2 linked regions of the Cupriavidus metallidurans CH34 genome follow. The protein of the gene in region 2 interacts with the protein of the main gene of each other region in a pairwise test. Links are inferred from orthologs where the notes say so. Each region holds a gene or a part of one and is shown on either strand. Other genes may lie near its edges.

Region 1 (5,357 bases), 270 kb from region 2 along the record:
CCCCTTGGTTTTGCGGGAGATTGCCGATACACTGGGTCTACACGAGTCGACCATTTCCCGGGTGACTACGAATAAATACATGGCCACGCCGATGGGTACTTTCGAGTTGAAGTACTTCTTTGGTAGCCACGTCTCCACGGAGACTGGCGGCGCGGCCTCATCCACGGCGATCCGCGCGCTGATCAAGCAACTGATAGGAGCCGAAGAACCCAGGAATCCCCTTTCCGACAGCCGCATCGCCGAGTTGCTGGGCGAACAGGGCTTTGTGGTCGCACGCCGCACGGTGGCCAAGTACCGCGAAGCGCTGAAGATCCCCGCAGTCAATCTCCGCAAGACTTTGTAGCCGAGCCGCAACCGCCTGCCTGGTGCGGCTCTTTCAGAAGGAGAAGCGCTATGAACTTCAAGATCAGTGGACACCACCTCGACATCACGCCGCCGCTGCGTGAGTATGTGGAAACGAAACTGGAGCGAATTGTCAGACATTTCGATCAGGTCATTGGCGTAAGCGTGCTGCTATCCGTAGACAACCATAAGGAAAAGGACAAGCGTCAGTACGCGGAAATCAACCTGCACCTCAAGGGCAAGGACATCTTCGTCGAAGCGCATCATGAAGACCTTTATGCTGCAATCGACTGCCTGGTCGACAAGCTCGACCGCCAGGTGATCCGCTACAAGGACCGCGTGCAAGGGCATGACCGGGAAGCGGTCAAGTACCAGATGGCCGCCGAACAACTACAACAACAATAAGTTGGCGGCGACACCAGGTCGCCCCTTAGAGGATAGATAGGAAGAGCAAAGCCGCGCATCTGCGCGGCTTTTTTGATGGGCGCGAGGCGGACGCGCCGCTGGCGCACCCGTTACCCGAGTACCAGCCCTGCAACATTTGGTCAGCCGGGGGTGTTCGCAACTGACGCCGCTCGGTGTATGCTGCGCCATACAACAACTACAGACAGGACGGCCCCGGACAACCGGCCCGGCATTCCGCGTGGCAAAAGATCACGCGATGGCGGGTGGCAGTTTTCTGGGTGGGCAATCCGACCGGCAAGCTCGCGGCACCACTCGCGGCGCCGGCGCCGCAGCGCACAAGTGCGCAGTGGCCCTGCTCTATAATGGCCGGACGCTCCAATGCGGGCGTCCTTTTGCGCTCAATAGCCTGAATTGCCCAACGCAGCGGGACGACTCATGTGCGTCGGCTCGCCTTTCTGACTCCTCGTGCATCGCCCATGAATCGTTTGGCCAAATTGCTGCCACCCGGCAACATTAATCTCGACGTCACCGTCACCAGCAAGAAGCGGGTCTTCGAGCAAGCCGGGCTCCTGTTCGAGAACAACCATGGCGTAGCCCGGGCCACCGTGACCGACAACCTGTTCGCGCGCGAATCGCTCGGGTCCACCGGTCTTGGCGCCGGCGTCGCCATTCCGCATGGCCGCATCAAGGGACTCAAGCAGCCTCTGGCTGCCTTCATGCGCCTGGCCGAGCCAATTCCGTTCGAATCGCCCGACGGCAAACCGGTGTCGCTGCTGATCTTCCTGCTTGTGCCCGAGCAGGCCACCCAGCAGCATCTGGAGATTCTTTCGGAAATCGCCCAGTTGTTGTCGGACCGGGAAATGCGTGAAGGACTGGCCACGTTACCCACGCCCGAAGCGGTCCACGAGTTACTGACCCAGTGGCACCCCTGACACGACGGCAGGCCAGCGCAGCCTGACGCGATACCCGCGATACAGCCCCTCCCGAAAAGTCATCCCGCATGGAACTCACCGGCGTCACCTCCCAGTCGATCTTCGACGACAACGCAGCCGACATCAAACTCTCCTGGGTCGCCGGTCTGGAAGGGGCCGATCGTGCCTTCGACGTGGAATTCGCGCGGGAGGCAACATCGGCTGCCGATCTGGTCGGCCACCTGAACCTGATCCACCCGAACCGGATTCAGGTACTCGGCAAACCCGAGATCCTTTACTACCAGCGCCTCGACGACGAACCCCGCAAGCGTCAGATGGGCGAGCTGATCCTGCTGGAGCCGCCATTCCTGGTGGTGGCGGATGGCATGGAGCCGCCGCCCGACCTGGAACTGCGCTGCACGCGCTCATCGACTCCACTGTTCACGACGCCGGTATCCTCGGCGGCCGTCATCGACCACCTCCGCCTGTACCTGTCGCGCATCTCCGCACCGCGCGTCACCATGCACGGCGTGTTCCTCGACATCCTCGGCATGGGCGTGCTGATCATGGGTGAGTCGGGCCTTGGCAAGAGCGAACTGGGCCTGGAACTGATCTCGCGCGGACACGGCCTGGTGGCCGACGACGCCGTCGATTTCGTGCGGCTTGGCCCGGATTTCATTGAGGGCCGCTGCCCGCCGCTGCTGCAGAACCTGCTTGAAGTCCGCGGCCTGGGCCTGCTCGACATCAAGACGATCTTCGGTGAGACCGCCGTGCGGCGGAAGATGAAGCTCAAGCTCGTGGTGCAATTGGTGCGCCGCAACGACGGCGAGTTCGAGCGCCTGCCGCTTGATTCCCAGTACCTCGACGTTCTTGGCCTCCCGATCCACATGGTGAAGATCCAGGTGGCAGCCGGCCGAAACCTCGCCGTGCTGGTGGAAGCCGCCGTCCGCAACACGATACTGCGCCTGCGCGGCATCGATACCCTCCGCGACTTCATGGATCGTCAGCGGGCAGCAATGCAGGCTGACGTGGTTTCCCGCGGCCAGGGTCGGCTGCTCTGATCAGACAATTCCGGCAGTTTTGTGAAACGCCGGCGTCGCTTTCAATTGCTTACAAGCGGCCGGCCTCCCCTCGTCAACGCGCTTTGGGCGTGCGCCGTTTTGTGCTTCAATGGGCATCGAGCCCAGTCCGGTACCGCCAGCCGCCGCGCTGCATCCTGAAGGTCGGCGTCCGGCCATGATGTGTTTCCACAGCCAGGAGAGAAGCATGAAGAAACTGATCGCGATGTGCGTGCTGGTTACCCCTCTGTTCGCCACGGGCGCGTTCGCCCAAGGCGCCTCGGCCCCGGCCGCTGAAAAATCTGGCAAAGCCCCGACCGCGCAGCAAGAAAAGATGTCGGCCTGCTCCAAGCAGAACAAGGGCAAGAAGGGCGACGACTACAAGAAGTCCATGAGCGATTGTCTGTCGGGCAGCGCGGCAGCCACCGCGCCGGCCGCACCGAAGACCCAGCAGGAAAAGATGTCGGCCTGCTCGAAGGAAAACAAGGGCAAGAAGGGCGACGACTACAAGAAGTCCATGAGCGATTGCTTGTCAAAGCCGGCGGCCTGATCGCCAGATCTGACAGATCCCGTGGCAATGATGGCGAATCGGCGACGATTCGCCATTTTGCTTTAGGGAAGGTGTCATGACGCCGCCATCACGCGATGCTATGCTTGCATCGCTATGCGGATCATCCTTATCACCGGAATTTCCGGCTCAGGCAAGTCAGTCGCGCTGAACGTACTGGAGGACGCGGGGTACTACTGCGTCGACAACTTGCCGGCCCAGTTCATCCCCGATCTCGCCTGCTATCTGGCGGATCAGGGTTACTCACAGCTTGGTGTCGCCACCGACATTCGCAGCCGCGAATCGCTCGCGCGACTGCCCGATACGGTGCGAGAGCTGGCCGCGAACCATCAGGTACAGGTGCTGTACCTGACCGCCAGCACCGATGCGCTGGTTCAGCGCTACTCGGAAACGCGCCGGCGCCACCCGCTTTCGGCACAAGTCGACGTTGGCGCGGCCGCTGGCACGCCCAACGATACCTCGCTGATCGAGGCCATCGAGAAGGAGCGGGAGCTGCTAAGCCCGCTGGCGGAATCGGCTCACCGCATCGACACCAGCAACGTGCGCACCAATACGCTGCGCAGCTGGATCAAGGAACTGATTCAAGACGAGAACGAGAACAAGAACAGCCAGCAGCTCACGCTGCTGTTTGAATCGTTCGGGTTCAAGCACGGCGTGCCCAGCGACGCCGATCTCGTCTTCGACGTGCGCTCCCTGCCGAACCCCTATTACGATCTCGCGCTGCGCCCGCTCACTGGGCGCGATGCGCCAGTCATCGACTTCCTGCAGAGCCAGCCAATGGTGCTGGCCATGGCCGAGGATATCCGCGCCTATGTGGAGAAGTGGCTGCCGAGTTTCATTGCGGACAACCGCAGCTACCTGACCGTCACCATCGGCTGCACCGGAGGCCAGCACCGTTCCGTGTTCATCGCGGAAAGACTTGCCAACTACTTCCGGGCACATGGTAATGTGCTGGTCAGACACCGCGAGTTGGCCCCCGCTGGCTGACGCGCGGCGCCCCGCCGTTTTCCCATGACTGGAGCCGGCCAACCGCATGTCGACCTTTCTTTCCGGCACCGCATCCGATTCCGCTACCCTGGATGCGCTGCCGCTGTTCCCTCTGCACACGGTCCTGTTTCCAGACGGCCGTCTGCCTCTCCGTGTATTCGAGAAACGCTACGTCGACATGGTGCGCAACTGTATGCGCGACCATCTGCCGTTCGGCGTCTGTCTGATTGCCACCGGAGAGGAAGTCGCGCAGCCGGGCCAGACCACCGAACCTGAATCCATCGGCTGTCTTGCGGAGATCGTCGATTGCAACGTGGAGCAACTCGGCGTCCTGCTGATTGAAACACGCGGACGCCAACGCTTCCGGGTGCTGTCCCACGCCACGCGCGATGACGGCTTGCTCGTGGCGAACGTGGAACTGCTGCCTCCGGATGTCATCGACTGCAAGCTGGAATTGCTGGGCGAGTGCCTGGCCGCGTTGCGTCGAATCGTGACCTCGCTCCACACAGACCAGCCCGACAAGCCGAAACTGCCCTTCGGAGAGCCCTATCTCTGGGACGATCCGAGCTGGGTGGTCAACCGGCTGTGCGAGTTGTTGCCGGTGCCACTCAAGGCCAAGCAGATGCTGATGGAGCTACCTGATGCCGGCGTGCGCATCGAGATCGTGCATCGCTACATGCGACAGCACCACATCGTCTGAGCCGCTTTCTGAACGGGCAACTCAGAAAAGTCCGAGCCTCGCCTGATCTTCCAGCAGCTTGCGCACCGGGGCCGGGGTGCCCAGCATATCGAGATCGTCAAGAGACAGCCACCGGCTCGCGGCATCACCTTCAAGCGCGACAGTGTCCAGATCGACGCGAATCGCGCGAATCAGCAAGCGAAAATGAGTAAACACGTGCGTCAGCTCGCCAGCCAGATATGCGCGCGCAGGCAAGCCATACGCGCGGGCTAACTCCAGCGCCGATTCCTCGGCGGCCTCCGAATCGAACGGTACCGTGTCGACCGGCATTTCGGGCAGGCTCCACAACCCGCCCCAGATGCCGCGGCTGGGACGCAACTGCACCAGCACATCACGTCCATGCCGGA
Region 2 (8,234 bases):
GCGCAGGGGGCTACCGAGCAGCGTGCGGCCACGGAACTGCGCAAGGGCGATGTCGTGCTCGTCGAGGCCGGCGACATGATCCCTGGCGATGGCGAAGTCATCGAGGGCGTGGCGTCGGACGATGAAAGCGCCATCACCGGCGAATCGGCGCCGGTGATCCGTGAGTCGGGTGGCGACTTCTCATCGGTCACTGGTGGCACGCGTGTGCTGTCGGACTGGATCATCGTGCGCATCACGGCCAACCCCGGCGAGAGCTTCATCGACCGCATGATCAGCATGGTCGAAGGTGCCAAGCGCCAGAAGACACCGAACGAACTCGCGCTGACGATCCTGCTGGTGGGGCTCACGCTGGTGCTGTTGCTGGCCACAGCCACGCTGCAGCCGTATTCGCTCTACGCGGTGCTGGTGACCAAGGCCGGCGTGCCGGTCTCGGTGACGGTGCTCGTGGCGCTGCTGGTCTGCCTGATTCCGACCACGATCGGTGGCCTGCTGTCGGCGATCGGCGTAGCCGGCATGAGCCGCATGATGGAAGCGAATGTGATCGCCACGTCGGGCCGCGCGGTGGAAGCGGCGGGCGATGTCGACGTGCTGCTGCTCGACAAGACCGGCACGATCACACATGGCAATCGCCAGGCCTCGCGCTTTATCTGTGCGCCCGGCGTTACCGAGCGTCAGCTCGCCGAGGCCGCGTGGCTGTCGTCGCTGGCCGATGAAACACCGGAAGGCCGCAGCATCGTTGTGCTGGCACGCCAGCAGTCAGACGTGAGCGCGCCGGAGATGGGCGAGCGGGGACTGGCAGCGCCGGTGTTCGTGCCGTTCACCGCGCAGACGCGCATGAGCGGTGTCGACGTGGCCAATGGCCAGATCGTGCGCAGCGTGCGCAAGGGCGCGGCCGATGCGGTGCGCCGCTACGTGACCGAGCGCGCGGGCAAGTTCCCCGATGTGGTGATGCAGGCCGTCGATGATGTGGCGCGCGCGGGCAGCACGCCGCTGGTGGTGGCGGAATCCATCGCGCAGGGTACCGAGGAATCGGTGCGAGTGCTCGGCGTGATCGAGCTCAAGGACATCGTCAAGGCCGGCATCCGCGAGCGCTTTGTCGAACTGCGCAAGATGGGTATCCGCACGGTGATGATCACCGGCGACAACCGGTTGACCGCTGCGTCGATCGCGGCCGAGGCCGGTGTCGACGACTTCCTCGCCGAGGCCACGCCAGAGGCCAAGCTGGCGCTGATTCGCGAGTACCAGAGCGAAGGGCGTCTTGTGGCGATGACCGGCGACGGTACCAACGATGCACCGGCGCTGGCGCAGGCCGATGTGGCCGTGGCGATGAACAGCGGCACGCAGGCCGCGCGCGAGGCCGGCAATATGGTCGACCTGGACAGCAATCCAACCAAGCTGATCGAGATCGTAGAGATCGGCAAGCAGATGCTGATGACGCGCGGGTCGTTGACCACGTTCAGCGTGGCCAACGACGTGGCCAAGTATTTCGCCATCATCCCGGCCGCGTTCGCGACCACCTATCCGCAGCTCAACCTGCTCAACGTGATGGGGCTGTCGACACCGGGCTCGGCCATCATGTCCGCCGTGATCTTCAATGCGCTCATCATCGTCGCGCTGATTCCGCTGGCGTTGCGCGGCGTGGTGTACCGCCCGCTGGGCGCGGCGGTGCTGCTGCGCCGCAACCTGCTGATCTATGGCCTGGGTGGCATCGTGGTGCCGTTCGTCGGGATCAAGCTGATCGACATGTTGCTGACGATGTTCGGCTGGGTCTGAGCATCGCAAGGAGAATCGCAAATGACTACACAAAGCAATACCGTCGCGCAGGTGCCGCGTCAGACTGGGCTGCTGCGTCCGGCGCTGACTGTTTTCATCGTGCTGTCGGTGGTGACCGGCCTGCTCTATCCCGGCGTTGTCACCGGCATCGCGCGCGCGGTGTTTCCGCATCAGGCAGCAGGCTCGTTGATCGTCAAGGATGGCAAGACGGTCGGTTCCGAACTGATCGGCCAGCCGTTCTCGGACCCGAAGTACTTCTGGGGCCGCCTGTCGGCTACGGCGCCGATGTCTTACAACGCCACGGCATCAGGTGGCTCAAACCTGGGGCCGACCAATCCGGCGCTGACGGACGCCGCGAAAGCACGTATAGACGGGCTCAGGGAAGCGGATCCGGACAACAAGGCGCCGGTTCCGGTGGATCTGGTGACGGCCTCGGGCAGCGGTCTCGATCCGCATATCAGCCCGGCAGCGGCGCAGTACCAGGCGGCCCGCGTGGCGCGGCTGCGCGGTGTGTCATTGGAGAAGGTCGAGGCGCTGATCGCCGCCAATACCAAAGACCCTGGTCTGGCGGTGCTTGGCGAGCCGGCGGTCAATGTGCTTGCGCTGAACCTGGCGCTGGATGGGCTGAAATAGATCTGGTGGCCGTTGATACCTGGTTTGCCCTCCGTCTTCCCCTCGCCCTTGCCCTGCCCGTGCAGGCGGGAGCCGGGGGAACGCCGAAGGCCTGTGAAACGCTGATGGTTTGCCCCGCCCTCCCGTGTGTGGAGTTGGGGACAGACGCATGTACGCATGGCAATCGCCTGCGTGGCACAATCATCGCCACCAACCGCCGTTGCCGATGACCGATCCAGACGCCCGCCCGGACCCCGACGCCCTGCTGCAACGCATGCAGGCGGAGCGCGCGCGTGCCGCTCGCGGCAAACTGCGCGTGTACTTTGGCGCGTCGGCCGGCGTTGGCAAGACCTTTGCCATGCTGGGCGCCGCGCGTGCGTTGCGCGAGCAGGGCGTGGACGTGGTGGTCGGCGTGGTCGAGACACATGGCCGCGCCGAGACCGAGGCTCTGCTCGATGGACTCGAGCGCCTGCCGCTGCGCGAGGTTCCATATCGGGACCGCGTCCTGGCGGAGTTCGATCTCGACGGCGCGCTGGCCCGACGCCCCGCGCTGATTCTGGTGGATGAACTCGCGCATTCGAATGCTGCGGGCAGCCGGCATCCGAAACGCTGGCAGGACATTCAGGAACTACAGGCCACGGGCATCGACGTCTGGACCACGGTCAATGTGCAGCACCTGGACAGCCTCAATCAGGCCGTGGGTGGCATCACCGGTGTGCGCGTCTGGGAGACCGTGCCCGATGCGGTGTTCGACGGCGCCGACGAAGTGGTGCTGGTGGACCTGCCCGCCGATGAACTGCTGCGCCGGCTGCGCGAGGGCAAGGTCTACCTGCCCGATCAGGCGCGCCACGCCGCACGTAATTTCTTCCGCAAAGGCAACCTGATCGCGCTGCGCGAACTCGCGTTGCGGCGGACCGCCGATCGCGTCGACGACGATGTGCGCGCGTATCGACATGCCGAATCGATCGATCTGGTCTGGCGCACGCGGGAAGCCCTGGTGGCGTGCATCGGCGCCGGCGACGATGCCGAGCAGGTGGTGCGCAGCGCGCAGCGTCTGGCGGGCCAGCTCGATTGCGACTGGCATGTGGTGACGATCGCCACGCCCCAGTTGATGCCGCCATCCAACGAGGTCCGCGCGCGCATGCGCGCCGCCATGCAATTGGCAGAGGAACTGGGGGCCCGCACGGAGACGCTCGCCGGCAACGACATGGTCAAGGCGGTGGCAGGCTACGTGCGACGCCACAACCTGACCAAGGTGCTGCTTGGCCGTGCCCCCGCCGACTGGTATGCGCGAGGGAACTGGATCGACAAGGGGCGTGCCTTGCTGGCCCGTGCGCTGTCGCCGTTGCTTGGTGTCGGTAACCGGCTGTTCGGCCGGCAGATGTTCGCCGATGCGCTGGCGGCGGGTTGCCCGGAGATCGACGTGATCAGGGTGGCGGCCGACTCCACACGGGCGGACCTGCGTCCGCGAGTCCAGGAGGGGCTATCCACCGAGGCGCACGATGCGGAGGCCGAAGCCGAGTTGGCCCGCGTGCGCCGTCATAACTATGGCTGGGCCGTGGTCTGGTGCATGGCGGCGACGTTCCTGTCGACGTTGACCAGACCCTGGTTCGACCTGGTCAATATCGCGATGCTGTTCCTGGTTGCCGTGGTAGGCGTGGCGTTGCGTCATGGCCGGGGACCGGCGGCATTGGCATCGGTGATTTCGGTGGCGGCGTTCGACTTTTTCTTCGTGCCGCCGAGAATGTCGTTCGCCGTCAGCGACGTGCAGTACCTGTTGACGTTCTTCGTGCTGCTGACGGTTGGTCTGGTGATCGGCCAGCTTACGGCGGGACTACGCGAGCAGGCTCAGGTGTCCGTGCGGCGCGAAACCGATGCGCGCACGCTCTATGAGCTGGCGCGCGAGTTGTCCGCTGCGCTGACGGCGCAGCAGATCGTCGAGATCGGCGGTCGCTTCCTGCGTGCCGCCTTTGACGCGGATGGCACTTTTTTCCTCGTCGCAGAGAACGGACGGCTCATGCCGATGGCCGGCGGAGAAAAGACACCGGAGCCGCGGACAGGCAAAGGCGATGCCATCGACAAGGTGTTGGCGCAATGGGTGTTCGATCACGGTCAGCCTGCCGGCACGGGCACGCACACGCTACCCGGCAGCACGGTGCTGTATCTGCCGCTGAAGGCGCCGATGCAGACGCGCGGCGTGCTGGCCGTGGAGCCGCGCGCGTGGCGGGCGCTGGCGGACCCGGCGTTGCGTCGTCAGGCCGATGTCTTTGCCACGCTGATCGCGATCGCGATCGAGCGTATCCATTACGTCGACGTGGCGCAGCGCGCGCTGGTGTCGATCGAGTCGGAACGGCTGCGCAGTTCGCTGCTGGCCGCGGTGTCGCATGATCTGCGTACGCCGCTGACCGGGCTGATCGGCATGGCCGAAACGCTGCAGCGCGCGGAGATGCCGCTGCCGGCCAGCGTCGCGGAGACAGTCGAGGCAATGCGCGTTCAGGCACAACGGATGCGCACGATGGTCGTCAACCTGCTCGACATGGCGCGCCTGCAGCATCACGACCTGGCGCTCAAGCGTGGCTGGCAATCGCTTGAGGAACTGATTGGCGCGGCGCTGGCGTCGATGCGCGACGTGCTCGGTCGGCACCATGTGGAAGTGATGAATCTTGTGGAGCTGCCGCTGGTGGAGTGCGACGATGTGCTGATGGAGCGTGTGCTGTGCAACCTGCTGGAGAACGCGGCGAAGTACACGCCGGCAGGCACCGCCATCCGCATCCGCGGCGCGGTGGTGGGCGACGAGGTGCAACTGTCAGTGGAAGACGAAGGCCCGGGCGTGCAGTCGGGCCAGGAGCGCTACATCTTCGAGAAATTCACGCGTGGCGAGCGCGAATCGGCCACCTCCGGCGTCGGGCTCGGCCTGGCGGTCTGCGAGGCGATCATGCAGGCCCATGGTGGTCGCATCTGGGTGGAGGCCGCCCACCCACATGGTTCGCGATTCACGCTGGCGCTGCCGCGCGGCAATCCACCGGCTATCGAGCCAGAGTCGCTGGACGAACCCATTCCGGATCATCACTGACATGCCTTTTGATTATTCGCCGACCGTGTTGCTGGTCGAGGACGAACCCCACATCCGCCGCTTCGTGCGTGAATCGCTGCAGTCCGAGGGCTGCACGGTGCACGAGGCCGATACGCTCAAGCGCGGCCTGATTGACGCCGGCACGCGCCAGCCGGATGTGGTGATCCTGGACCTTGGCCTGCCTGATGGCGATGGCATGACACTGATCCGCGAGATGCGCACCTGGACCGAGGTGCCTGTGCTGGTGCTATCGGCACGCACTGGCGAAGCCGACAAGATCGCCGCGCTCGATGCGGGCGCGGACGACTACCTGACCAAGCCGTTCGGCGTCGGTGAACTGGTGGCGCGCGTGCGCGTGCTGCTGCGCCGGCACGCCAAGGCGAATCCACAAGGCACGCCCCAGATCACGTTCGGCGACGTGCGCGTGGACCTGGCCAACCGGCTCGTCACGCGCGGCGAAGATCAGGTGCATCTGACGCCGATCGAATACCGCCTGCTGGCCGTGCTGATCGCCAATCGTGGCAAGGTCATGACGCACCGGGAACTGCTGCGCGAGGTCTGGGGCCCCTCGCACTCGGAGAGCAGCCACTACCTGCGGGTCTATATGGGCCACCTGCGCCACAAGCTCGAGGTCGATCCGGCCCAGCCCGCGCATCTGCTGACAGAGGTGGGCGTCGGATACCGGTTCGCCGGCTGAGCCAGATTATAAGAATGACGAATAATAACGAAGAATAATTTGAGTCGATAATCTGTTATCGACATATAAGTTCCCACGGATCGCCCACTACACTGAATCAAACACCCCCAGACGCGCCTAGCCGGATCGGAGCCAGCCATGTCGCAACTTGCCGCCCCTACGATCCGCCAGTCCGTCGTTGCACTGGCGCTGGCCTGCGCCCTGTCCGGCTTGAGTGCTTACGCGGCCACCGAGCGACCGCAACCGGCACAGGAACAGACCCAGGCGGCGGTGGCCGCCTACGAGGCTGGCAATTTCGAGGTGGCGATCCAGGGCTTTGCAGCGGCCGCGCAGAAGGGCAACCGGCTGGCCCAGTTCGACTACGCGATGATGTTGCTGCGTGGCGAAGGCACGCCGGCGAAGCCGCAGGAGGCGCTGGTCTGGCTGCGCCGCGCGGCGGACAACCAGATGACCCACGCGCAGTTCACATTCGGCGATCTGTACGAACGCGGTGACGTGGTGCCGAAGTCGCTGCCCGAGGCCAACCGCTGGTATGAACTCGCGGCGCAGGGGGGACATGTGCAGGCGCAGGTGGCGCTCGCCACCAATTACTTCACCGGCCGGGGCGTGCCCCTCGACTACGGTCGCGCGTTCCACTGGTACAGCAAGGCCGCCGCAGCCGGCGACGAAGGCGCGCAGTACATCGTCGCCAGCTATTACGAGCGCGGGTATCCGGGGGTGGTGGATCGCGATATCGAACAGGCCAAGCTCTGGTACGCCCGTGCCGCCGCGCATGGCGATCCGGGCGCGCTGGCCAAGCTGCGTTCGCTGCAGGACGAGGGGGCGCAGCCCGCGAAGGGCCCAATGTGAGCGCTATGCGCGACGCGAGCGCCGATCCTGTCATACTCGCAGCGCATTGCGCCGATGCATCCCGGAGACCGTAGCCCTTGCCCTCGCAGTCGTCACTGCCTCTTGAAGGACCCGATGCGCCTGCCCTGATGGCTGGCCAACTGGCGCTGCCCGTGCCGGATGGCCACCTCGACGAGTTGCGCCTGCCAGATGGCGCGTTGCGCGAATGCTGGGCACGCTTCTTCTCGGTACTCGGCGATCCACCGCCAGACGTACTGAATGCCCACGCGTCTGCCGTGGCGCGGCAGATTCGCCAGAACGGCGTCACGTACAACATCCGTGCCGACCAGGGCGATGGCGCGCGCGCGTGGCAACTCGAAGTGTTTCCGCTTCTGGTGCCGGAGCAGGACTGGGCCACTATCGAAGCGGGCGTGGCGCAGCGCGCGACGTTGGCCAACGCGATCATGGCCGACATCTACGGCCCACAGCTGCTGCTCAAGCGCGGCCTGCTGCCACCGGGGCTCGTCTACGGGCATCCCGGCTACATGCGGCCACTAAAGGGATACCGGCCGCCGGGTGGCAGCTACCTGCAGACCGTGGCAGTCGACCTCGTCCATACCGCGAGCGGCTGGACCGTGATTGCGCATCGGACGGAGACGCCGTCCGGCATGGGCTATGCGCTCGAAAATCGCCTGATCGTCTCGGGCCAGTTCGCCGAGGCGTTCCGCGAGATGCGTGTGCGGCGGCTCCCGCAGGCGTTCGCCCAGTTGATCTCCACACTCGCGCTGGCGCCGCTGACGCCGCTGACGCCGCTGGGGGGCGAGCCCGGCAGCCCGAGACCCTTGCAGGCGGGGCGGCAGATCGTGCTGCTATCGCCGGGGCCATACAACGAGACGTTCTTCGAGCACACGTTCCTGGCGCGCTATCTCGGCATCACCCTGGTCGAAGGCAAGGACCTGACCGTGCGCAATGACGTGGTCTATCTGAAGACGTTCGGCGGTCTGGAGCGCGTGGACGTGATCCTGCGTCGCCTCGACGATGTGTTCTGCGACCCCCTCGAACTGCGCGGCGATTCGATGATCGGCGTGCCGGGCCTGCTCGAAGCGATGCGTGCGGGCAATGTGATGGTGTCGAACGTGCCGGGCTCTGGCTTTCTCGAGTCGCCCGCGATCCACGGTTTCCTGCCCGGCGTGGCGCAGGCGTTGCTCGGCGAACCGCTGGTCCTGCCGGCGGTGTCGAGCTGGTGGTGCG

The links. The genes of interacting proteins can lie anywhere in the genome.
Region 1: the proteins of RMET_RS00220 (region 2) and ptsN interact in binary tests that used the Escherichia coli proteins (3 or more experiments, as listed by UniProt). The link is inferred for Cupriavidus metallidurans CH34 from one-to-one orthologs.

The regions. Positions count from the first base shown.
Region 1 is NC_007973.1:313,604-318,960, reverse strand. What follows is about bases 1-2,951. They hold ptsN (PTS IIA-like nitrogen regulatory protein PtsN), read left to right. Parts: upstream 1-1,223; coding sequence 1,224-1,679; downstream 1,680-2,951. Other genes in these bases: RMET_RS01520 (PsiF family protein), read left to right, coding at 2,925-2,951; hprK (HPr(Ser) kinase/phosphatase), read left to right, coding at 1,748-2,719; hpf (ribosome hibernation-promoting factor, HPF/YfiA family), read left to right, coding at 394-747; RMET_RS01540 (RNA polymerase factor sigma-54), read left to right, coding at 1-343. Outside these bases: more of RMET_RS01520, read left to right, coding at 2,952-3,266; RNase adapter RapZ, read left to right, coding at 3,381-4,271; RMET_RS01510 (LON peptidase substrate-binding domain-containing protein), read left to right, coding at 4,318-4,971; mutY (A/G-specific adenine glycosylase), read right to left, coding at 4,993-5,357. UniProt on the Escherichia coli protein: Seems to have a role in regulating nitrogen assimilation.
Region 2 is NC_007973.1:41,852-50,085, forward strand. Bases 2,237-5,658 are described here. They hold RMET_RS00220 (sensor histidine kinase), read left to right. Parts: upstream 2,237-2,554; coding sequence 2,555-5,458; downstream 5,459-5,658. Other genes in these bases: kdpC (potassium-transporting ATPase subunit KdpC), read left to right, coding at 2,237-2,406; kdpE (two-component system response regulator KdpE), read left to right, coding at 5,460-5,658. Also shown: potassium-transporting ATPase subunit KdpB, read left to right, coding at 1-1,773; more of kdpC, read left to right, coding at 1,795-2,236; more of kdpE, read left to right, coding at 5,659-6,155; RMET_RS00230 (tetratricopeptide repeat protein), read left to right, coding at 6,294-7,004; RMET_RS00235 (circularly permuted type 2 ATP-grasp protein), read left to right, coding at 7,082-8,234. UniProt on the Escherichia coli protein: Member of the two-component regulatory system KdpD/KdpE involved in the regulation of the kdp operon. KdpD may function as a membrane-associated protein kinase that phosphorylates KdpE in response to environmental signals.